One region of the Arthrobacter sp. K4-10C genome, then DNA from elsewhere that is predicted to be linked to it. Evidence: riboswitches for the same ligand, from Rfam matches in the RefSeq annotation. Region 1 holds a riboswitch; each other region holds the start of a gene.
The links. Region 1 has a riboswitch for cyclic di-AMP ahead of AC5RUU_RS09180 (LysM peptidoglycan-binding domain-containing protein). Riboswitches for the same ligand answer to the same signal wherever they lie in the genome.

Region 1 (7,722 bases):
GCATCCGCACTCCGGTCCAGGAGCCATCGCCGACGGGCTTGAGGTCCGGCCGTTGAAGCACCGGGTGGAGACTTACGGCTACCGGCTCACGGAACCTGATGGCCGGACGCTGCTGCCGGACCGACTGGCGGGTGCGGGAATCGCAGGGCCCGACGTCGGCCTGCTGCAACGCGAAGGCACCCTGGCCGGCGTCCGCCTGGACGAGGTGAGCATCCCGCGGCCGGGCCAGAAATTCGCCTTCGTGATGGACACAGCAATGTGTGCGGGCGCGGACGAACTGGCCGACGGCGTCGATCTGCTTGTTGCCGAGTCGACCTTCAGCGACGACGACGCGGGGCTGGCACGCCAGTACCGCCACCTCACCGCCGGGCAGGCCGGGGAACTGGCTGGCCGGGGCGGCGCCGGCACCCTCGTGCTGACGCACTTCTCGTCACGCTATGGCGACGACGTAACGCCCCTCGCCGGGCAGGCAGCCGCACGTGCCGGGAAGGCAACGGTGCTGGCTGCCTCCGACCTGCAGCGCATTGGTTTTCCGCAGCGGCGGCGGTGGCCTGTTACCACCGTCCCTGCAGGCGAGCAGGCGCAGCGATGAGGTTATTGCCAAAGTTGGGCGGGAGGTTCAGAGTGAAATTCCGGGGGCAGGGCCCTTACAAGCCACGCCGCCCCATCTGCTGTGGAGGTCACTAATGAGCGCAACTTCAGAAGAAGTGTATGACGTAACTCCCGAAGGCAAGGAACCTGAACTCAAGCGGGTCCTGGGCCCCAAACTCCTCCTGCTGTTCATCGTGGGGGACATCCTTGGCGCCGGCGTCTACGCGGTGACCGGCACCATGGCCGGGACGGTGGGAGGCATCGTCTGGCTGCCGTTCCTGCTCGCGTTCGTGGTGGCAACGCTGACCGCGTTCTCCTACCTTGAGCTGGTCACGCAGTATCCCCAGGCCGCCGGTGCCGCCTTGTATACGCACAAGGCATTCGGTATTCACTTCGTCACGTTCCTGGTGGCCTTCGCAGTGGTCTGCTCCGGCATTACCAGCGCTTCAACCTCGGCCAACGTCCTGGCGCAAAACTTTTTTGGCGGGTTGGAAGTCAACGGCGTCATGGGCGATCCCGGACGGGGCGTCATCACCGCCGTGGCGCTCGCATTCATGCTCATCCTCGCAGCCATCAACCTCCGCGGTGTGGGGGAGAGCGTCAAGTTCAATGTGGTGCTCACCGTGGTGGAGATGGTGGCGCTGTGCATCGTGATCGGTGTGGGGTTTTTCGTCATGGCCCAAGGCACGGGCAACCCCGGCGAAATTTTCGTCTTCAATGACTACCAGGACAAGGGCATGTTCCTCGCCGTTACGGCCGCAACGTCCATCGCGTTCTTCGCCATGGTGGGTTTTGAGGACTCCGTGAACATGGTGGAGGAAACCCGGAATCCGGAGCGGATCTTCCCCCGGACAATGCTGACCGGCCTGGGCATCGCGGTGCTCCTGTACATGCTGGTGGCGGTATCCGTGGTCAGTGTGCTCACACCCACCGAGCTGGAAGGAATCCGGGAGGCCGAGGGTGCGGCGCTCCTTGAAGTGGTGCACAAAGGCTCCCCGGACTTCCCCATTGACAGGGTTTTCCCGTTCCTGGCAGTCTTCGCTGTCGCCAATACTGCGCTGATCAACATGCTCATGGCCAGCCGGCTCATTTACGGCATGGCCCGCCAGCACGTCCTGCCGCGTCCGCTGGGCAAAGTCCTGCCGGTCCGCCGCACCCCCTGGGCAGGCATTGCCTTCTCCACCATCCTGGCCCTGGGGCTCATCCTCTACGTGACCAGCGATCCCGAGAGCAACATTGTGGCCAACCTGTCCGGCACCACGGCGTTCCTGCTGCTGTGCGTTTTCACCGTGGTCAACGTGGCCTGCCTGGTGCTGCGGCGGAAGCGGGACCCCAACCGCAAGGTATTCTTCACCTCGCCCGGTCCACTGCCCCTGGTGGCGGCCATCCTGTGCGGCTTCCTTGCCGGACCATGGGTGGGACGGAACGAGATCCAGTACCAGATAGCCGGCGGGCTGATGGCCCTCGGGGTGGTCCTGTGGCTGGTCACCTGGCTGATCAACCGGCGCACCAATGAGAAGGATAGGGTAAACACATGACTGCCGCTGCAGAATCGACGGTAACTTTCGACAGCCGGTTCGCAAGGGAACTGGCAGAAATGGCCGTTCCCTGGCGGGCGGAGGAAGCACCGGAACCTCAGCTCCTGGTCCTCAACGAGGCGCTGGCGGAGGAGCTCGGACTCGACGCCGGCTACCTGCGCAGCCCAGAGGGCGTACGCCTCCTCCTGGGCAACCATGTGCCGGAGGGTGCGGCGCCGGTGGCCCAGGCGTATGCCGGGCACCAGTTCGGGGGCTACTCACCCCTGCTCGGTGACGGGCGCGCCCTTCTTCTCGGCGAGATCGTGGACACCAGGGGCCACCTGCGGGACATCCACCTCAAAGGCTCCGGCCGCACGCCCTTTGCGCGGGCAGGCGACGGACGCGCCGTCGTCGGACCAATGCTCCGGGAGTACCTGGTCAGCGAGGCAATGCACGCGCTGGGCATTCCCAGCACCCGGTCGCTCGCTGTCGTGGGCACCGGACGGCCGGTGCGCAGGGATGACATGCTGCCAGGAGCAGTTTTGGCCCGCGTGGCCAGCAGCCACTTGCGGGTGGGAAGTTTCCAGTATGCAAGGGCCACGGACAACCTGGAACTCCTGCGCCGCCTGGCCGACCATGCCATCAGCCGGCATTATCCCGCTGCGGCCGAGGCCGAGAATCCCTATTTGGCGCTCTTCGGGGCAGTGGTGTCCGCGCAGGCATCCCTGGTGGCGCAATGGATGCTGGTGGGCTTCGTCCACGGCGTCATGAATACGGACAACATGACCATCTCCGGCGAGACCATCGACTACGGGCCGTGCGCTTTCATGGACGCGTTCAACCCGGCCGCCGTCTACAGCTCCATCGATGTGGGCGGACGGTACGCCTACGCAAACCAGCCGGTCATCGCCGAATGGAACCTGGCCCGGCTCGCCGAGGCGATCCTCCCGCTCATCAACGAGGACCAGGAACAGGCCGTTCCCCCCGCTGTGGAGGCACTGGGCGAATTCCGCAGGCAGTACAGTGACGCCTGGTTCACCGGAATGAAAACCAAGCTGGGCCTCCCGCACAGCGAGCCCGGAAGTGCCCAGGCCGAAGCCGCATCCGAACTGGTGGACGGGGTGGTTGCTATTCTGAAGGACGGCCCCGTGGACTATACCCAGTTCTTCCGCAACCTTGGTAAGGCAGCGCGAGGCAACGTCCGCCCCGTGCGCGGCATGGTCCTGGACCTCGCCGCATTCGATGCCTGGGCTGAACGCTGGCAGTCCCTGAATCCCGACGCTGACCGGATGGACCGGGTGAACCCGCTGTACATTCCGCGAAACCACCTCGTGGAAGAGGCGCTCGCCGCCGCCACCGGCGGGGACCTGGACCCGTTCACCCGGCTCCTTGAAGCCGTAAGTGCCCCCTATGACGAGCGCCCCGGACTGGAGCGCTACACCGAAGGCGCGCCTGAAGACTTCGGCGAGTACATGACGTTCTGCGGGACCTAGCCCGGGCGGGCCGGCAGGGCAGGGTACGCAACGCGCATCAACGGACAAGGGCGGCAACCGGGTTAATCCCGGCTGCCGCCCTTGTCTGCGCTGCTTCAGTTGTACGCGGTGACTACGCCACGCGGACGAAGGAAGCGCCGCTGAGCCAGCTGAGGGAGTGGACCTCGGTCTTGAAGCCGTCAACGCCACCGCTGACAACCTGGCCGTTACCGGCGAAGACTCCCACGTGGCCGGCGGTGATCACCAGGTCACCGGGGGCCGGGGTGCCCACCACGGAGCCGTACTGGTAGAACTGGCCGGGAGCCAGGTCACCGACGGACTTGCCAACGGACCGGAGGGCCTTCTCCACCATCGCGGTGCAGTCCTGCTGGACACCAAGCTGGCCGTACGCGGAGGCCAGGATGGCTGCGCCCGTGCCGGTGCCGGCAGCGGCGGGGGCCGGGGCGGGAGCCGGGGCCGGAGCAGCTGCGGTGGACGCGTAGGACAGGTTCATGCCGGTGTTCGCCGGAGCGGCAGCAGCCTGGACCGGAGCGGCAGCAGGTGCTGCGTGGCCCGCACCCGGAATGGTGATCTGGTCACCCGGGTAGATGATGGTGGAGATGTCCAGGCCATTTGCGGCCAGGACATCGTTCAGGCTGACGCCGTGGGCCGCCGAGATGGCACCCAGGGTATCGCCGGAAACGACGGTGTGTACGTTAGCTGCGGCAGCGGCCGGGGCAGCGACTGCAGCAGCAGGTGCGCTGTGGGCCTGGACGTTAGTTGTTTCGGTGGTGTCCGGGCCGGTCACGCCTGCGTGGGCGGGGGCTCCAACACCGAACGCAATGCCGGATGCAGCGGCAACTGCGAGCACCGGTCGGCCGAGCGTCCGGGCCTGGGACTTGGCGGAAGCAGCCAAGCCCTGGAGCGCGATTGAGCGGGCCGGAGTCGCGCGGTGACGGGCGGTAGGGAAATTTTTTGACACGTTAGATCGCCTCTCCCATGCCTGCGGGGTGAGCTGTCGGGTTCGGGTTGGAGATACCCGGCCGAGAGCAACCCCCAAACTGACGGAGGCACTATCGACTTAACCCCAAGGCCGCGATGGCCGTGGAAACTTGGTTCCCCCGTCCCTGCCAGCTGGAAAGCGGTTGAATCCCGGGTCAGTGGCAGGGCTCGGCATACTGATGGGAATGTCCCGTCTGGGAGGGACACCAGAAGACCATAACCCGCCCTCAGCGGCATTGTCACGTTTAGGTAACATGCGAGGTGCCTCTATCGTATTAAGCAAACATCTTGATGTTTCCTTTACACACCGCTGACCTCACGAGATGTATTTGTGCGGGCGCGTCGTGTATTTAATGTCACAAAGTCATAAAGGCCGGGCCCATCCGCGGCTGCATGGCCTGAAAAGGGGCGCGAAAGAGGGCGGGCGCTACCCCATGTGGCGCCGCGCTGGCAAGCGCGTCATCTGGCCCTGAGCGCGTGCCCTAGCCGACCGGATGCCCCAGGTGGCAGGTTGTTTCGCCCCGATCCACGTCGTGCCCCTGGATGCACGTCACAGACGGAGCGTTAGGGGTGTCATGGGCCAGGAAGAACAGGCTGCTTGAACCGTGGCTGATGGCGTCGTCCTCCCGCTGCAGCCAGCTGCGGCGGCGGTACCCGGATTGGACCTTGGACGATGCGGCTGCCGGCTCGTCGGACTGATGCCGGTTTCCAAACATTTTTCGAACCACTGCGACCGCGACCTTCCCAACAGATGTCCACTGCCTCGCAGTGGAATGCGGTGAATCAATCGTAGACCCGCCAGTGCCCGCGCGCCCCCGGTTTCCGGTGCATAACGATGTGCCGCCGCCAACCCTCAACCCCTCGTTGAAACCGGTAGGCTTCGGAGCTATGCGCCTGTTTGGAAGCACGATAAAGCATCCGGTGCTGGGAGGGCTGCTTGCACTGGCTTTGGCCGGTTCGGCCGCGCTGCTTCCGGCTGCCGCGACCGAGGCCCCGCCGGAAGGCTACCCCTCCTGGGAGGACGTGCAGAAGGCGCAGCAGTCTGAAGCCGGGAAGGCGGCCGAGATCGAGAAGATCGACCACCTGCTGGCTGGCCTGCAATCCCAGTCCGAGTTGCTGGGCGCTGCGGCCGTGTCATCCGCTGCCGATTACGCCGCCGCGGACGCCGCCGTGCAGTCAGCCACAGCCCGGGTGGATGCCCTGGCCGGGCAGGCGGCCCAGGCCAATGCCGAGCTGAGGCGGCACCAGCAGGCAATCGGCGCGCTGGCAGCCCAGTCATACAAGACCGGCGGTACCACTATGGGCTTCTTTGTGGCCCTGGACGCCCTGGAGAACAACAGCATCCACGGGCTCAACGTCATTGAGGTGGTTGGTGGCAAGGCCGCGGACCTTGTCAGCAAGGCAGACGCCGCCGGCAAAAGCACCGCCGCACTGGCGGAGCAGGAAAAGGCCGCCAGGGCAGAACGTGAGCGCCTGTCCGGAGCGGCAAGAACCAAGCTGGATGCTGCCCGTTCCGCCCAGGCGGCGATGGTGCGCCAGGTAGCGGAAGAGCAGCGGCACAGCGGAGAGCTGACCGCGCAGCTTGCGTCCTTGAAGGGCACGACGGCGGCGCTGGAGTGGGAGTACCGGCAAGGCCAGGCGGCCCTGGCCGCCTACGAGACCGCGCAGGAGGCCAAGCGCGCCGCCGCGGAGGAGCAGGCGCGCCGCCAGGCGGATGAAGCAGCAAAGGCGGCACTCGCAGCAGCGCAGAATCCTCCGGCACCCGCGAATCCGGCACCTGCAGCGCCCCCCGCCAACCCGGCGCCTGCAAACCCCGTCCCCGCGGCCCCCGCACCCGTGGTCCCCAGCCCGCCGCCCGTCGTCGTGCCGTCCGTTCCCGGCGGTGCCGTCAACGACCCCGCCGCGGCTAAGGGGTATGCCTCCGGACGCCTCGGTGCCTACGGCTGGGGCCAGGACCAGTTCCTGTGCCTCGCCCAGCTCTGGACCAAGGAATCCAACTGGCTCACCACCGCCACCAACCCTTACTCCGGTGCCTACGGAATACCCCAGGCACTGCCGCCCGGCAAGCTGGGGAGCGCCGGCAGCGACTGGCTTACCAGCTACCGCACCCAGATCGAGTGGGGCCTGGGCTACATCCGGGACCGCTACCGTACGCCCTGCGCGGCCTGGGACCATTCCGTAGCCAGGAACTGGTATTGAGCCCGCGCTAGGCTTTCCCCATGCCAGATTTTGAGCGGTTCCGGGTCCTGCTTGAGGAGGAGCGGAAGCGGAAGGTGGCACTGCTGCCGGCCCTTCGCGCTGACATCGCCTCGGCCAGTTCGGCACGCCTGGACTCGAATGTCGACGACGAACACGATCCGGAAGGCGCCACCATCGCCTTCGAACTCTCCCAGGCGTCGGCACTCCTAAAGCAGAGTGCGGCGGGCCTGGACCAGGTGGAAGCCGCCCTCGCCCGTATCCGCGAGGGAACTTACGGTACCTGCGCCGTCTGCGGCGAAGCCATTGCTGAAGGCCGGCTGGAAGCCCGCCCGTGGACCGCGTTCTGCATCAACCATGCATCGGCGGGCAGGCAGTGACGACCGGTCCGGACATTGTTGCGGCGGCGGCGGAATTTATCGACCGGACCCTGCAAAACGAGGGTGCCTGGTACCGGGCGGACGACGTCGGAAGCAGGCTGGGCGGCGCCCTTGCCTCGTACGGTTCCTCCGTGGGCGCCGTCCGGGGTACCGTCCGCGACGCGCTGCGGAAGTTCAAGGCGCTGGACCATGACGCGGTGCTCATGCTGGCCTCCGCCCTCTGGGGCCAGCCCGGGCCCGGCGTCAGGCCGGTCTACGAACGGCGGCTGGCCGCCGTGGTGCTGCTCCAGTCCAGGACCGGACTGCTGCGGCACTCGGACCTGACCCGGATTGAGGGTTTCCTTCGCTCCGCCCACACGGCCGAACTTGTTGACCCCCTCGTGGCCGATGTGGTGGCCCCCATGCTGGCCGGGCTGCCGCAGCGGGACCGGCAACGCGCGGACGTGGTGCTGGCCCGGTGGACCAAGGACCAGCACAACAGCCTGCGCCATGCTGCGGCGCTGCTTCAGCGGGCGCAAAATTCGGACGCCGCGACCGGGCGTGACGCCTCTCGAGAAGGAGACA
Region 2 (7,722 bases), on a different contig from region 1:
AGCTGCCATACCTTGAACCCGCACAACATTGCGGATGCGGTGGCGGCTGGCCGTGTCTCATGACAGCAGAACGAAGAAGGTTGATTACGTGCCTACCGGCAAGGTCAAGTGGTATGACAAGGACAAGGGCTTCGGGTTTCTCGCGGGCGAGGACGGCCAGGAAGTTTTCCTGCCAAAATCGTCTCTGCCAGAGGGCGTGACGGAGCTCAAGGCCGGCACCCGGGTGGAGTTCGGCGTGGCCGACGGCCGCAAGGGCGCCCAGGCACTGGGCCTGCGGGTGCTGGACAAGACGCCCTCCATTGCCAAGGCGAAGCGGCCCGCCGCCAGGGACCTCGCCCCGCTGGTGCAGGACCTGGTGAGTGTGCTGGACAACCTGTCCGGCACGCTGTCCAAAGGCAAGTACCCGGAAGGCAACAAGGGCAAGGCCATCGCTGCTGCCCTGCGTAAGGTTGCCGACGAGCTGGACGTTTAGGCACCGATGAGTCCGGAAGCTGAACAGCCGGAGACGCAGGTGCAGGACCCGAGGGGTGCCCCACCGGCTCAGGCAGCAGGGACCTCCCCGGTCCCTGCCGCAGCCAAGAACACGGCCAAGCGCCGGGCAGGGGTGCCGGTGTGGCGTACGGGAAAGCCGGACGCCTTCCTGGCCGCCGCCGTCGAAACGGCCCGCACCGCGCTGGAGGGCATCACCGCGCCCTCGGACATCGGGCGGCACCTCGCAGCCAAGAGCGAGGGCGACCGCCTGGTCACGCACCTGTTCGAATCGAAGCTTGCCGGCTACATGGGCTGGCAGTGGTATGCGGTGGTGACTCGCAACTCCCGTTCAAAGGTGGTCACCGTCAGCGAACTGGGTTTGCTGCCTTCCGAGGATTCAATCCTTGCCCCGGAGTGGGTGCCCTGGGCTGAGCGGGTCCGGCCGGAGGACGAGCAGCAGCAGGACGAAGCTGCGGAATCTCAAGGCCCGGAATCTCAAGGCCCGGAGCCGGAAGCAACCGAGTGGACTGCGGGCGGGGAATCGGAAGGTACCCCGGCCGCAGCCAGGGATATTGCGGAACCCGATGCTGACGCAGGTATGGCAGGCTCCGACGCCGCCGACGCGGACTACACCGAAGCCGGTCCCGCCGCACCGGCCTCAGCCAGGGACGCCGGAAGAGACTAAGTACACACTTCCCCAACGTGGGACACACGAACGGCGCCGCCCAGGGAAACCCGGGCGGCGCCGTCGTACCTGGCAGAGCGCTACTTGCGCAGCTCGCCCACCACGTAATCGATGCTGGCCAGCAGCGCGGAGACGTCTGCGGGCTCGATGGCCACAAACGTGGCAATGCGGAGCTGGTTGCGGCCAAGCTTCCGGTAGGGCTCGGTGTCCACGATGCCGTTGGCCCGCAAGACCTTGGCGACGACGGCGGCGTCCACCGATTCGTCGAAGTCGATGGTGGCGATCACGTTGGAACGCTCATCCGGGTTGGCAACAAAGGGGGCGGCGAACTCGGCGGACTCGGCCCAGTTGTAGATGCGGCCTGCCGAGTCTGCCGTCCTGGCTGCCGCAAAATCCAGCCCGCCGTTCGAGTTCAGCCACTGCACCTGGGCGTCCAGGGTCACCAGCGTGGACAGGGAGGGGGTGTTGTACGTCTGGTTCAGCCGCGAGTTATCGATGGCGGTCTGCAGGTCCAGGAAGTCGGGAATCCAGCGGTCGCTTGCCTTGATCCGTGCGGCGCGTTCCAGTGCAGCGGGGGAAAACAGGCCAAGCCACAGGCCGCCGTCGGAGGCGAAGTTCTTCTGCGGGGCAAAGTAGTAGACATCGCTCTGGGCCACATCCACATCCAGGCCGCCGGCCGCCGAGGTGGCGTCCACCAGCACCAGTGCGCCCTCGTCTGCACCCGCCACCCGCTTGACCGGAGCGGACACGCCCGTGGACGTTTCGTTCTGGGGCCAGGCGTACACGTCGACGCCGGTTTCTGCCTCAGCGGCCGGGCGGGTGCCGGGCTCGGACTTGATGATCGACGAAGCGTCCAGGAAGGGTGCCTTGTTGGTGGCTGCCGCAAACTTGGAGCCGAACTCGCCGAAGGACAAATGCTGGGCTTTTTTCTCCACCAGGCCGAAGCTGGCAACGTCCCAGAATGCCGTGGAACCGCCCACGCCCAGGACAACCTCGTACCCTTCCGGGGCGCGGAAGAACTGGCTCAGGCCCTCCCGGACAGAGCCAACGAGGTTCTTGACCGGGGCCTGGCGGTGGGAAGTGCCGAGGATGTCCTTCGATGCGGCGGACAGCGCATCAATCTGCTCCTGGCGGACCTTGGAAGGTCCGGCGCCGAACCGCCCGTCCTTGGGGAGGAGATCGGCAGGAATAGTGATGCTGGGTTCGCTCACAGGGGCTCCAATTTCGGCGTGGACGCAGCTTTGGTCCGGGCGGGTGGATGGTCAAAGGCACGCAGTCGGCAATGACTGCATCGAAGGCCTTTCCCATTCTGCCTGAACAGCTGTTTCGGCGGGAACCGGGACCGTCATAGTCCGACCACTGAGACGCACTCCGGGGGCGCTTCCAACTATTCGGACTAAGTCAAAATAGGCTAAGCTAGCCAACGGACTACGTCGCGGTGAACAGCGATACGGTGGGACAACGCAAGGTACTGCGCTCGAGGAGCTGAGCTGGATGACGGATCTGATCGACACTACGGAGATGTACCTTCGGACCATTCTGGAACTGGAAGAAGAGAACATCGTTGCCCTGCGGGCCCGTATTGCAGAACGCCTGCGCCACTCGGGTCCCACGGTTTCCCAGACCATTGGCCGGATGGAGCGCGACGGGCTGGTTGTGGTGTCCGGCGACCGCCACCTAGAGCTCACCGAGATTGGACGCAAGCGCGCCACCGAAGTCATGCGCAAGCACCGCCTTGCCGAGCGGCTCCTGGCGGACGTCATTGGGCTTGACTGGGCCTACGTCCACGACGAAGCCTGCCGGTGGGAGCACGTCATGAGCGAGCGGGTGGAACGGCGTATCTACGAACTGCTGGACCATCCCACCGAGTCGCCATACGGAAACCCGATTCCTGGCCTCGCCGCACTGGGTGGACAACCGCGCCTGGCCGCAACGGATTCGGCCATGAGCCTCCTCGAAGCGATGAAGTCCTACAAACCCGCTTCCGCGGTGACGGTGAGCAGGCTGGCCGAGCCCATCCAGGTGGAGCCTGAGCTCCTGGCCCAGCTCGACGAGGGAGGCATCCGCCCCGGCGCCGCGCTCTCGCTGGAACGGGTGGGGGACTACATCTCGGTCCGGGTGCCCGGTATCGAAGGGGCCCTTGAGCTTCCGCCGGAGGTCGCCGCGCACGTCTTTGTGTCCGTCCGCTAAACTGCGGCGCTACCCCACGTGACGCTAATTACGCAAGATAACGGAATTGTTACTTTGGGGATTAAGCCCCTATAGTTGAACCAAGCGTTGATACATAAGCGTTACCTGATCCGGAGCCGAGCTCTGCCAGCGGATCAGGAGCACGAGTCATAACTGGCAGAGGCGGGGGAACCACAAGCGGCAGCGGGGGACTGCCTTGGGGTGAAGTCCGTCAGCAGCAAGCCTCTTCCAGCGAAGGAATCCCTCGGGGATATCTCTGTGCCGAAAGCTTGCTTACGGCGGACCGGGTCTTTGAACTCTCTGACCCGAATCCGACAGCTAACTTCGCAGGCTTTCCAGAGAGGAATCCTTCTTGTCCATGCAGACCTCCAGGGGGCGCCGCCGCGCGGCGGGCCCCGCTTCGGCACCGCGTGTCGTCGAAGTCATCCACACGGAGCGCCCCCGCGATCTCCACCGTGATGCGCGCCGCCGTCGGGGTCCGTTCCGGCAGGTCACGGAGTTCGCCTCAGCCAGCGGCATTGGCCAAAAAGCCGGCATTGCACTCGCCGCCACCGGCCTGGTACTCACGGTGACAGTTCCGGCCACCAGCCCCGTCATGGCCACCGATGGCTCCGGCATAGCGCCCGTTGCAGCTTCGGCAACAGCCCCGCAGCCCGCAATTTCGGCTGAGGCCGGAGCGCAGATCGACTTCAGCCGCTCGGCCGTCGTGACGCAGGCCGATCCGGACGGCAAGCTCAAGCAGCTCCTGAGTGCCCAGTCCGCCGGCGCCGTCTCCCGCGCAGCATCCGCGGGAAGCCTGGGTGCCCCGCTGGCCACCCTGGTCACCGCATCACCCTTTGGCTACCGCGTCAGCCCGATCACGGGCGGATCCGGCGACTTCCACCGCGGGCAGGACTACGTTGCCCAGTGCGGCACCTCAGTGCTCGCCGCCGCCACGGGTACCGTGACCTTTGTCGGCTGGCACCAGTATGGTGGCGGGAACCGCGTGGTGATTGACCACGGAAACGGCCTGGAGACCACCTACAACCACCTGTCGTCCTTCAATGTGACAGAGGGCCAGACGGTCTCCCGCGGCGACGTTGTGGCGCTCAGCGGAACCACCGGCGCCTCCACTGGCTGCCACCTGCACTTTGAAGTGCAGGTCAACGGCGAAGTTGTCGATCCTACCGGCTGGCTGTAGTCAAATGATGGTCCACTCTCAAATCGCTGTGACCAGCCGTGACCTGAATGTGACATTCAAGCTAAACTGCTGTACCGTCTAACTCGCGTCAACTTTTCCGAAGTTGACGCTCTTGTGCGGATTGCCTAACTCTGCCACCGCTCAAGGTCCGTTCGCATTTCATCGTCTGGCAGGGGCGGGGGAACCAATTTTGGCCTTCTTCATGAAGGCCTTGGGGTTAAGTCGCAAAGCTTCCTGGAAGCGGCGCGGCCGGGTGACTCCCATCCGAATCCGACAGCTCACCTCGCAGGCATTGGGAGAGGCTACCTTCGTGTCATCACGCCATAATTCTGCGCGCCACCGTGCGCAACCGGTTCGTACCAACCCTCTGGACGCAGTGTCCAAGGCTGTGAGTGCCAACGCCGGGACAGTTGGTCGCCAGGCTGCAGTGGTTGCAGCTGCTTCCGGACTTGTCCTCGCTATGGGCCTGCCGGCCGGCGCTGCGGACACCACCGCTGGTGTCTCGGCTTCCACCGAGTCCGGTTCTGCGCAGACTGCCCTTGCCGTCACCGCAGCACCCACCGCCACCGTTTCCTTCGAGCGCCCGGTTGTCACCACCGTTGCCGCTCCCGTCGTCCAGCGGGTGACGGTCCAGTCCACCTCCGAAGACGATGAGCCGGCCACCGCCTCCACGGCAGCGGAAAAGGTTGTGGCCACCGCCGCTTCAGCGGCAACTTCCGGTCTCGCCGCCATCGCCTACACCGGCATTGGCAGCCCGTACGTCTGGGGCGGCACCAGCCCCACCACCGGCTGGGACTGCTCCGGTTTCACGCAGTGGGTCTACGCCCAGGCCGGCATCAGCATCCCCCGCGTGAACGCGTGGACCGCCATGACCCCCACTTCCACCCCCCAGCCGGGTGACCTGGTCATGCAGAACGGTGGTGCGCACGTCGGCATCTACGTCGGCAACGGCATGATGATCAGCGCCCTCAACCCCTCCCAGGGCACGCTGCTGCACTCTGTGGCCGCCACCGGAACCTCCTCCTTCTACACCCTCGCAGGCAAATAGTTCTTGGGGCTTCGGCCCCAGGAACTATTTCTTTGCCCCCACTTTTCGCCAATTCGCCAATCCCCGTTCGGGACGCGCCGGCATACCCCCAAGATGCCGGCGCGTCCAAAACTCTCGGGCCGCCCACAGGCCCCGAGGACATCGAAAGAGAGAACTGATGACTACTCGTGCTACCGCACGGCACCGTGCCGAGGTCACCAAAACCAGCTCAATCGCCATCATCGCCAAGGCTGTGGGCGACAACGCCGGCGGCGTAGGCCGCCAGGCGGCCGTGATCGCCGCCGCCTCCGGCCTGGTCCTGACCAGCGGCATCGCCGCCAATGCTGCTGACGCCAACATCCAGCGCGACTCCGCTCCGGCGTCGGCCCTGGAAGTTGAATCGGCGATCGAGGCCCCGATCTCCGCGGCGTCCACCATCTCCATCGCCTACGAAAAGCCTGCCGTCACCACCACGCCGGCTCCCGTTGTCGAGGAAGAGCCCGCGGTCGAGGTCCAGGAAGCCGCACCGGCTCCCGCAGCCAAGACCGCCGCAGCTCCGAAGGTCACCTCCACGGTTTCGACTGCCGCCGCCCCGGCGGCACCCGCTGCTTCCGCCAGCGGCAAGGGTGCAGCCATCCTGTCCGCCGCGTACGCCCAGCTGGGTGTCATGCAGGACTGCACCATGCTGGTCACCAACTCCCTGGCCGCCGTTGGCATCAACTTCCACGACTGGCCTGCAGGCTACCTGTCCCTGGGCCGCACCGTGAGCGCCGCCGAGGCCCAGCCCGGCGACCTGATCTACTACGCCGACGGCGGTGCGGGCATGGCCCACATTGCTGTCTACGCCGGCAACGGCCAGGCAGTACACGGCGGCTACAACGGCAACCAGACTGTTGTCTTCAGCGCGAACGTCGGTTCCGGCCCGGTCTTCATCCGCGTCAGCTAGCCACCAGCATCATCGGCAGGGTTCCCGGCCGGTCGCGATGCAGTAAGGACCCCTGCCCACAAGGCAGGGGTCCTCGCTCTTTAAGGGCTCAGGTCTTAACATCTCGGTCCGTTCCACGGGGCTGTGGGGACCCCGCCCTCGGGCAGCCCGCGTGGGCTGCAGCAGGAGATCCCTGCTGTGCGCAGCAGAGGCTAATGGCCGGGCGATTAGCTGATCGTGCACTTCTTTGTTTACTCTTGTGGTGTCGATCCATAGCCCGGACATGCCGAGGGCAGCCGGCCCTCGTGCCCCTGACGGGTGCGGCCGTGAAGAGGTACGTGCATGCGCACTCTCGTTCTGAATGCTGGATATGAACCGCTGGCGGTTGTGACTTTCCGCCGGGCGCTGGTGCTTGTGCTGACGGGCAAGGCGAGCGTGGTGGCCGAAGGGGACGATCCTGTCGTGGGGCCGCAGGAGATACTGGGCCGCCCCTCGGTGATCCTCCTGAACCGCTACATCCGCCCCCGGTACAACAAGGCCACGGCTGTCAGCCGACGGGGTGTGCTGAGGCGCGACGGGCACAAGTGCGCATATTGCGGCAAGGCCGCGCACACGATCGACCACGTGCACCCAAAATCACGTGGCGGAGCGGACTCCTGGGAAAACCTGGTGGCAGCCTGCCTCCGCTGCAACAACGCCAAGGGTGACCACACTCCTGCGGAAATGGGCTGGAAGCTGCGGTTCGTGCCGGAACCTCCGCACGGCACCATCTGGCAGATCAAGGAGCTGGAGAAGCCCACCCCCGCGTGGGATCCCTTCCTGCTGCCCGAGCGCGCTGCCTGACCCGCGGTTCGCCGCTGTTGGGCCGCCAGGGCAATGCGGGTGGCTAGGCTGGAACAGTGGAAGTTCAACCTCCGATTTTCGATGCCCTGATCCTCGCCGGGGGCAGGTCCTCACGGCTGGGCGGCGTGCCGAAGCAGCACCTGGTCTTTCACGGTGCCACCCTGCTGCAGCGCTCCCTGGATGCCGCCTCCGGTGCCCGGCGGGTGGCGGTGGTGGGCCCTGACCCGGGACCCCTGCCAAAGGGTGTGCTGTCCTGCCGCGAGGAGCCCGCGTTCGCAGGTCCCGCCGCAGCCATCGCCGCGGGGTTGGCCGTCCTGGCTCGGGATGTGGAGGGGGCGGAGTACACGCTGGTGCTCGCATGTGACATGCCGCTGGTGGCGGACGCCGTCGCCAGGCTCTTC
Region 3 (7,722 bases), on a different contig from region 1:
GGTCCTGGCCCGCGGGCGGCGGCTGGTTTTGCTGGCCGCCGGCGCCGGCACCAGCCTCACGGTCGGGTTCGCCCTGGCCTTTCTCAGCACCTGGGAGCTGGCGTTCGACGGCGAGTCGTCGTTCCTGGGCACACCCCTCCCCACGGATGATCCGGACAACTACTTCATGGGTGCCGCAGCATCCGCCGTGGCCACGTTCCTGTTCCTCTTCCTCGGCGCTGCCTGGCCGGCGGGCAGGCGGGCGTCGCCGCCCCGCCGTCCCGTTCCCCATCGGCGGGCTGCCGCAATTTCCAGGCCGGCCGCCAAAGGCACGCCGGCAAAGGGCACAGCAGCCAGGGGCGCTGCGGCGAACGGCACTGCGGCTCAGCGCCGCTCCGGATCACGCGCACCGGCACGCCTGCCCGCACCAGCCAAGCGCCCGTCGTCGTCCTCTTCGCCGGCGCTCAGGCCCGCACCCAAACCTGGTGCCGGTTCCACCCGGCGACGCTGACGCCGCCCTCCAGTGGTGAGCACCGCGGTCGCCACCCCACCCAGGAGCAGCAGCCCGCCAGCCAGCTCGGGAGGTGTCGGCACCTCCCCCAGTGCCAGCCAGGCGGCTGTCATGCCCACGACGGGGACCAGCAAAGTAAACGGCACTACGGCCGACGACGGATGGCTGGCCAGGAGCCGGTTCCAGATGCCGTAGCCCACAAGCGAAGCAAAAACGGCCGTGTAGAGCGCAGTCAGGATAGTGGCTGCCGGCAGACTGGTGAGCGTGGCGAGGACGGTGCCCGGGCCGTCCACGAGCAGTGAAAGCGCGCTGAGGGGCACGGGAACCACCGCCCCGGACCAGACCACCAGGCCGAGTCCCGAGGCCGCCTTCGCTTTCCGGGCAATGACGTTTCCAACAGCCCAGGACAGGGCCGCTGCCAGTACGATCACAAGCGGCAGCAGCGGTGCCACGGCGCTCCTGCCCACCGCCACGACGGCGAGGCCCGCCACGCCCAGGACGACGCCGGCCAGCTGCCGGCGGCTCGGCCGCTCACCCAGGAACCCGGCGGCCAGGAGGACGGTCAGCAGCACCTGGGCCTGCAGCACGAGCGACGCCAGTCCTGCCGGCATCCCCAGGGCCATGGACAGATAGAGGAGGCCGAACTGGCCTGCACTCATGAAGAGCCCGACGCCGATGATTGCCTTCCAGCTGACGTCCGGTTTTCTGATGAAGAAGATCCACGGCAAAACCACCAGGACGAAGCGCATGGCCACGAACAGGAGCGGGGGCACATCGGCACCGCCCGGGTGCAGGCCGATGTCAATCGCCACGAAGTTCAGGCCCCACAGCACGGCCACCAGCACTGCAAGCAGGGAGTCTCGGAGGTTCACGCTCCTACTCTGCCAGAGCCGGGGCTAGTGGGCGCGGGGCACCTTGAACCTCGTGATCCTGGCATCCTGCCCGTCCAGCTCCGCCCACGGCTTCTCCGTCTCGAGCACCGTGAGCGCGCTGGTGGGAAACCGGGTGGCTGCGTCCATATAGGCGTCGTGGTCGGAATCGCGGGAAGCCAGGTGCATGGCCAGGTCCTGCACGCCTGGCAGGTGGGAGATCAGCATGAGCGTGGTCACCGTATCCGGGACGTGGTTGATGACCGAGAGCATCCGAAGGGCCGAGGCGGCGTAGAGCCCGTCCTCCAGCTTCGGAGTGGGTGCCTTGTCCCCCAGTTCGGAACACACCCAGGTGCAGGTCTGCCGCGTGCGCAATGCGCTCGAGCAGAGGATGAAGTCCGGGACGATGTTGTGCTTGAGCAGCCAACGCCCGGCCAGCGGCGCTTCCCGGTGCCCGCGTTCCTCCAGCGGCCGCTCATGATCGGGCACGCCGCCCGGCCAGTCGGCCTTGGCATGGCGCATGATCACAAGCCGTCGAAGATGGTGCTCCCTCATGCCCCAAGCTTAACGAACAAGCGCCCGCCCCCAAGGGGCGGGCGCCTGCCAGGCGGTACGGGTCAGATTGAGTACTCCGGAGCGGCCCAGACCACAACTTCGGGGTGCTCGTAGAACCGGTAGCCCTGGCCACGGACGGTGCGGACCGTGTTGGCCAGGCGGCCCAGCTTGGAGCGGAGGCGGCGGATGTGGACGTCGATGGTGCGCTCGTTAGGCACTTCCTCGGCGTTCCGCCACAGGCCTTCGAGCAGTTCGTCGCGGCCCACGGTGCGGGTGCCGTTCTCCACCAGGTAGTTGAGGAGTTCGAATTCCTTGAACGTCAGGTTGAGCGATTCGCCGTCGAGGTGGACCTCGCGGCGGGCAAGGTCAATGAGCACGCCGGACGGGCGCGGTTCCTGGGGCTGCTGCGGGCGCGGCGTCTCGGTGCGCTGGCGGGAGTTCACGGTGGGGTCGCCGAAGGTGGAACGAACGACGTCGAGCGCGGAACCGGGGGTGCCGGCAGGGGCAACCGCAACGGCTGCGTAGCTCTCAGCACCGGTCACCAGGGACTGGGCGTAAGCGCGGATCTCCTGGGCGAGCTTGGCGATGGAGGTGCCTGCCGCCGCGGCAGTTTCCTCGTCAATGCCCATGTACAGGACGAACCCGCGGGCCACGTTGTCGTTTGCTACGGGGCGGACGGCGTTGGGTCCGGCCACCACAGGCGTGGGTGCAGTGACAGGTGCGGAGTCGGCCGCGGGAACGGCGCGGAGCTGCCCGTAGGAGTTGGGGTTGTAGCCCTGCGGCGCGTAGCCCTGGGCGGGAAAGCTGCTTCCGGAAGAAGGCGAGAGCGACGGGCGGGGGCCAAAGCCGGGACGCAGGCCGGAGGGCTGGCCGGCCTTCGCGGCGTTGCGGACAGAGATGTGGACGTATCCGGATGCAACAGACATGGATTGCTTACCTCAATGTGAATGGCCGCCATCGCGGCTCGAATGCTGGGTTTTCCCGCAATGCGAACTGGGGAGGGGCGCCCGACGCTGGGCTGGGGGGCGAATGCCTAAGAACTTCGAAGGGTGGAGAAGGTCAGGCGTGCATTCGACAACAGCGCATGTCGGCAGCAGCTGATGTGCTGGGCCAATATTCTGCGGCTGCAGGTGCTGTTGAGTTCTTGTTCACATTGGAAGTGTGCAGCGTAACAATGGCAACTTGCAAGTAACAATGGACCGGATCGTCCGAATAGTGAGACGAAATGCTCTATTGTGGCGCAGATCACGATTCTGGAAGAAGCGAAAGAATAACGTTCGTTATCCGTTCTGATGTCTAAAAAGGCCCCTTCTGCCGAACGTTATTCGGCAGGCAAGCACTCAGGATTCCTTTCATTCAACTGAGTGCGAAATGCCAAAATCACTCCCCATGCCGTGGGACTGTGTCCAGCGGCGCGCGGAGCGGGACAAGAAAATCTTGCCGACAGGCCGGTGGGACCGGCTTCCTTGCCCGTCCAGCGTCCTGCGCCGGGGATTCACAGCCTGGTCACAGGAACCCCATGGCCAGGCTATATCCAACGATTGGAGAGTTGCCTCACGGCCACTTCGCACTCCATGACCAACAACCTCCCCCAGCAGCAGAAGGTACCGGCGGCCCGGGCTTGTCCATTCTGCAATCAGTGATTGAGGCTCACGGGACGGGTAACGGTAGCATCACGGCCGGGCCGCACCGCGTTTGCCCTGCAGCTGCCAGTGAGACCGTCGTCACTGCAAGCCGACGCGCCGTGGTCGTGATGTCCGTTACCTAAATGTGACTTAAGCGCCCGGTTCCTGTACCGTCGATTAAGTACGGTTCCCGTTCGGGCCGTGTATCCGGATGACGCCAAACTCTGCCACTTCCCGGATTCCGAATTGATCGAAGGCAGAGGCGGGGGACCCACCGTCCCGGGTATTGACTGCCCTTGGGGTTAAGCCAGCACGTGATTTTTCCGTGTGGCCGGATGCCCTCATCCGAACCCGACAGCTAACTCCGCAGGTGTGAGAGGCGATTCACCATGTTCAAATTCCCGGTAAAACCGCGGCCAAAAAACGGCTCCGACAACGACGCCCAGCGTCCCGAAGGCAGTAAGTTCACCCTGGGCCAACGCGCCGCAGTCCTCGTGGCGTCCGGTGCACTGCTTGTGGGAGTAGGCGCCGCAGGCCAGGCAACGGATGGTTTGATTCCTGCCGCATCAACCTCGAACACTGCGACGGCCGAGTCCGATGCGCAGATGAGCATCGAGAAGAGCGAGATCCGGTCCAACCCGGCCGAGTCCCCTGCTCCCGCTGAAATCAACGTTGTTCCACAGGCCGCCGAACCGGCCCCGGCGCCCGCACCGGAGCCAGCCCCCGCCGCGGAACCTGCTCCGGCACCCGAGCCTGCGCCCGCACCCGAGCTGGCCCCCGTCGTCGCGGTCAACGACCCCGCCGGCGCCCAGGCCTACGCCGCAGGGCAGCTCGGTTCCTACGGCTGGGCGCAGGACCAGATGCAGTGCCTGGTGACGCTGTGGACCAAGGAATCCGACTGGACCACCACGGCCACCAACCCCAGCAGCGGCGCATACGGCATCGTGCAGTCCCTGCCCGCCGAGAAGATGGCGAGCGCCGGTGCGGACTACCTCACCAACTACCGCACGCAGATCAACTGGGGCCTGAACTACATCAAGGAGCGCTACCAGTCCCCCTGTGGCGCGCTGAACTTCCACCTGTCCAACAACTGGTACTGAGCAGCCCTGCTGCCGCTGATTCTCCCCGGCCTTCGCGCATCACAGGCGTGAAAGCCGGGGAGTTTTCCTGTTAAGAGTCCCGTCCCGGGATGTACTGCACGGCCCACCTGTTACCGTCCGGGTCTGCGAAGTAGACGAAGTGGCCCCAGTCCTGCACGTCCACGTCGCTGACGTCCACGCCGTTCTCCTTCAAATGGCGATGCGCGGCCTCAATGTCGTTGACAACCAGCTGGAGGTTGGATCCCGTACCCGGAGGGGCGTCCGTAAGCCCTTCTCCGATGCAGATCGAGCAGGCGGAGCCAGGCGGGGTCAGCTGGACGAATCGGATGGAGTCGGTGGGCCGCTGGTCGAAATCGGCGTTGAAGCCCACCTTGTTGACGTAAAAGTCCTTGGCACGGTCCACATCGGACACAGGGACAAACACAAGTTCAAGTTTCCAGTCCATGGGCACAGGCTACGGGCGGGCCGCCGAATGCGGAAGACTCGCCCGGCCGGTTCAGCCTGCGATGCCGTACAGGCGGTCGCCCGCGTCCCCGAGTCCCGGGACAATGTAGGACTTGCTGTTCAGCTTCTCGTCGATGGAGGCCAGGACGATGGTCACGTTAGCGTCCGAGAGTTCCTCCTCCAGCTTGGCAAGGCCTTCGGGTGCGGCCAACAGGCAGATGCACGTGACGTCCGAGGCGCCGCGCTTGAACAGGAACTTGATGGCTTCCCGCAGGGTTCCGCCAGTGGCTAGCATCGGGTCCAGGACGAAGATCTGCCGGTCGGTGAGATCCTCCGGGAGACGTTCGGCATAGGTGATGATGTCCAGGGTTTCCTCGTCCCGGGCCATGCCCAGGAATCCCACTTCGGCGGTGGGGACCAGCTTGGTCATGCCCTCGAGCATTCCCAGGCCGGCGCGAAGGATGGGGACAACCAGGGGGGTGGGTTTGGTGAACGCGGTACCCACGGTGGTGCTGACCGGAGTCTCGATGGTGACGGGTTCGGTGCGGACCTCGCGGGTTGCCTCGTAGGCCAGGAGGGTCACCAGTTCTTCGGTCAGCTGCCGGAACACCGGAGACGGGGTGTTCTTGTCCCGCAGGACGGTGAGCTTATGGGCGACGAGCGGGTGGTCCACAACGAGAGTTCGCATTCGTCAAAACTATCACCCGGCGTTATCGGTCCCGCGCCCGCCGTGGCCGTCGTGATGCATGGCCTCGGCCACCACGTCGCGCACCACGGGATGCTCGAAATCTGGTGCCGGTCCGGCGTGTTCCTTCCGCCTGGTCAGATGGAACAGCCGGTGGGCAAGGATCACCATCGCCACCCAGGCCAGGCCCAGCAGCCAGCCGGCCATCACATCCGTCAGCCAGTGGTGCCCCAGGAACACCCGGCTCAAGCCCATGGCGATGATAAAGATCACGCCCGCCGTGATGGCCGTGATGCGTACCCAAAGTTTGTAGAACTGGAGGCACAGGATATACAGCAGCACACCGATCACCACCGTGGTGTTCAGGGTGTGGCCGCTGGGGAAGGACGGCGAGGTTTCATAGGGCGGCACTGCCTCCGAATGGTCGGGGCGGGACCGGCCGACCAACCGCTTGCTCAGCGTGGTGGCCGTGGTGGACACGGCGGCGGCGCCGCCAACCAGGATGACGGGCCGCCACGACCTGCTCAGGAACGTCAGCCACGCGGTCAGGATACTCGCGAGGATGGGCATCCCGATTCCGCCGCCAATGTTGGTGAAGCCGGTGACGAAGGCGTCCGTTTCCGGGTTCCGCAAGGACTGGAAATAATCGAGGGCGGGAATGTCCAGGCTTGCCAAGCCTTCCTCATCCACCACGTCCGAATACACTTCGGCGCCCAGCAGTGCCATGGCGAGCACCAGGGCGCCGCCGATGATCATGGTCAGCCAGAGGGCGGCATAGGGTTTGAACCACTTGTCCACGCGGTCTCGGACGGTGCTCATTCTGCCTCCCAGCAAGTTGCGTCACGGGCCCTGGGTATCCTTCGAAACTATCATTGAGCCATGGTCTCCGCTGGGAAACACGACACGTGGATGGGTCTCGCCCTCGCAGAGGCCCGCCGCGCCCTGGACACCGCGGACGTGCCGATTGGCGCCGTGGTGCTGGGGCCCGACGGCGCCGTGCTGGGTTCCGGGCGCAACCAGCGGGAGGAGCTTGGCGACCCCACAGCCCACGCGGAGGTGGTGGCCATCCGACGGGCTGCGGAGCGGTTGCGGGAACTTGCGGCGCTCGAGGGCGGGACGGCCGACGGCTGGCGGCTGTCCGACTGCACGCTGGTGGTCACCCTGGAACCGTGCGCCATGTGCGCGGGCGCAATCGTCCTGGCCCGGATTCCGCGCGTGGTCTTCGGCGCCTGGGATGAGAAGGCCGGCGCCGCGGGTTCCGTGTTCGATGTCCTCCGCGAGCGCCGGCTGAACCATTGGGTGGAGGTCTACCCCGGTGTGCGGGAAGCGGAGTGCGGGGCACTGCTCCGCGACTTCTTCGCGGGGCACCGGAGCCGTTTATAGCGGGACGTTCCCTAGGTGGGCTCCATTTCCCGATTCGCCAACGCGTCCAGCACGGTGCCGGCCGTCTGGTCCCAACCCGGTAGGCGGTCCCGGGCCGCCAGTGCGGCTGCACGCCATTCGTTTCTGGTTTCCGGATCCTCCAGCCAGCGACGCAGTACGCCGGCGAGCCTGGCGGGATTTTCCTGGTCCCCGGGCGCAAGCGGCACCGCCGTCCCGGGAAGCCGGGCGCCGCCGTCGTCCTTAACAAGTTGCGCCAGCCCCAGCGCTTCCACAGCCCCTGTCCCCTGGCGTACCACTACCGGGATGCCCCGGGCCAGCGACTCCGTGACCACCATGCCGAATGCCTCGACGCGGGATACCAGCAGGCTCAGGTCGGCGGCGTCCCACTCACGATCCAGAGCGCTCCCGAGAAGTTCGCCCGTAAGGCGGATCCGGCTGTCCAGCCCGTGGGCGGCAACGGAGGCGCGCACGTTTGCCGCATAGTCCGGGTCCGCCTGGTCCGATCCCACCAGGGCGGCCGACCACTCCAGGTCCTTGACCAGTGTCAGGGCTTCCACCGTGAGCAGCTGGT

Region 2: it holds a riboswitch for cyclic di-AMP, as region 1 does, so the genes downstream of both, AC5RUU_RS17330 (C40 family peptidase) here and AC5RUU_RS09180 (LysM peptidoglycan-binding domain-containing protein) in region 1, are expected to answer to the same signal.
Region 3: it holds a riboswitch for cyclic di-AMP, as region 1 does, so the genes downstream of both, AC5RUU_RS07415 (aggregation-promoting factor C-terminal-like domain-containing protein) here and AC5RUU_RS09180 (LysM peptidoglycan-binding domain-containing protein) in region 1, are expected to answer to the same signal.

The regions. Positions count from the first base shown of each region.
Region 1 covers NZ_JBNHFI010000005.1:301,074-308,795, reverse strand. The annotation lists gene AC5RUU_RS09195 (ribonuclease Z) at 1-592, shown strand, start outside; gene AC5RUU_RS09190 (APC family permease) at 687-2,129, shown strand; gene AC5RUU_RS09185 (protein adenylyltransferase SelO) at 2,126-3,601, shown strand; gene AC5RUU_RS09180 (LysM peptidoglycan-binding domain-containing protein) at 3,714-4,562, opposite strand; cyclic di-AMP (ydaO/yuaA leader) riboswitch at 4,566-4,734, opposite strand; gene AC5RUU_RS09175 (hypothetical protein) at 5,065-5,298, opposite strand; gene AC5RUU_RS09170 (aggregation-promoting factor C-terminal-like domain-containing protein) at 5,471-6,781, shown strand; gene AC5RUU_RS09165 (TraR/DksA family transcriptional regulator) at 6,802-7,158, shown strand; gene AC5RUU_RS09160 (DNA alkylation repair protein) at 7,155-7,722, shown strand, end outside.
Region 2 covers NZ_JBNHFI010000013.1:24,434-32,155, forward strand. The annotation lists gene AC5RUU_RS17305 (cold-shock protein) at 89-472, shown strand; gene AC5RUU_RS17310 (DUF3027 domain-containing protein) at 479-1,156, shown strand; gene serC (phosphoserine transaminase) at 1,237-2,367, opposite strand; gene AC5RUU_RS17320 (iron-dependent transcriptional repressor DtxR) at 2,651-3,346, shown strand; cyclic di-AMP (ydaO/yuaA leader) riboswitch at 3,476-3,694, shown strand; gene AC5RUU_RS17325 (M23 family metallopeptidase) at 3,705-4,526, shown strand; cyclic di-AMP (ydaO/yuaA leader) riboswitch at 4,655-4,832, shown strand; gene AC5RUU_RS17330 (C40 family peptidase) at 4,903-5,574, shown strand; gene AC5RUU_RS17335 (NlpC/P60 family protein) at 5,732-6,499, shown strand; gene AC5RUU_RS17340 (HNH endonuclease) at 6,821-7,321, shown strand; gene mobA (molybdenum cofactor guanylyltransferase) at 7,378-7,722, shown strand, end outside.
Region 3 covers NZ_JBNHFI010000004.1:259,170-266,891, reverse strand. The annotation lists gene AC5RUU_RS07430 (EamA family transporter) at 364-1,362, opposite strand; gene AC5RUU_RS07425 (SixA phosphatase family protein) at 1,387-1,914, opposite strand; gene AC5RUU_RS07420 (winged helix-turn-helix domain-containing protein) at 1,977-2,840, opposite strand; cyclic di-AMP (ydaO/yuaA leader) riboswitch at 3,769-3,923, shown strand; gene AC5RUU_RS07415 (aggregation-promoting factor C-terminal-like domain-containing protein) at 3,929-4,639, shown strand; gene AC5RUU_RS07410 (glyoxalase superfamily protein) at 4,710-5,084, opposite strand; gene upp (uracil phosphoribosyltransferase) at 5,136-5,771, opposite strand; gene AC5RUU_RS07400 (phosphatase PAP2 family protein) at 5,784-6,587, opposite strand; gene AC5RUU_RS07395 (nucleoside deaminase) at 6,648-7,151, shown strand; gene AC5RUU_RS07390 (glycosyltransferase family 4 protein) at 7,163-7,722, opposite strand, start outside.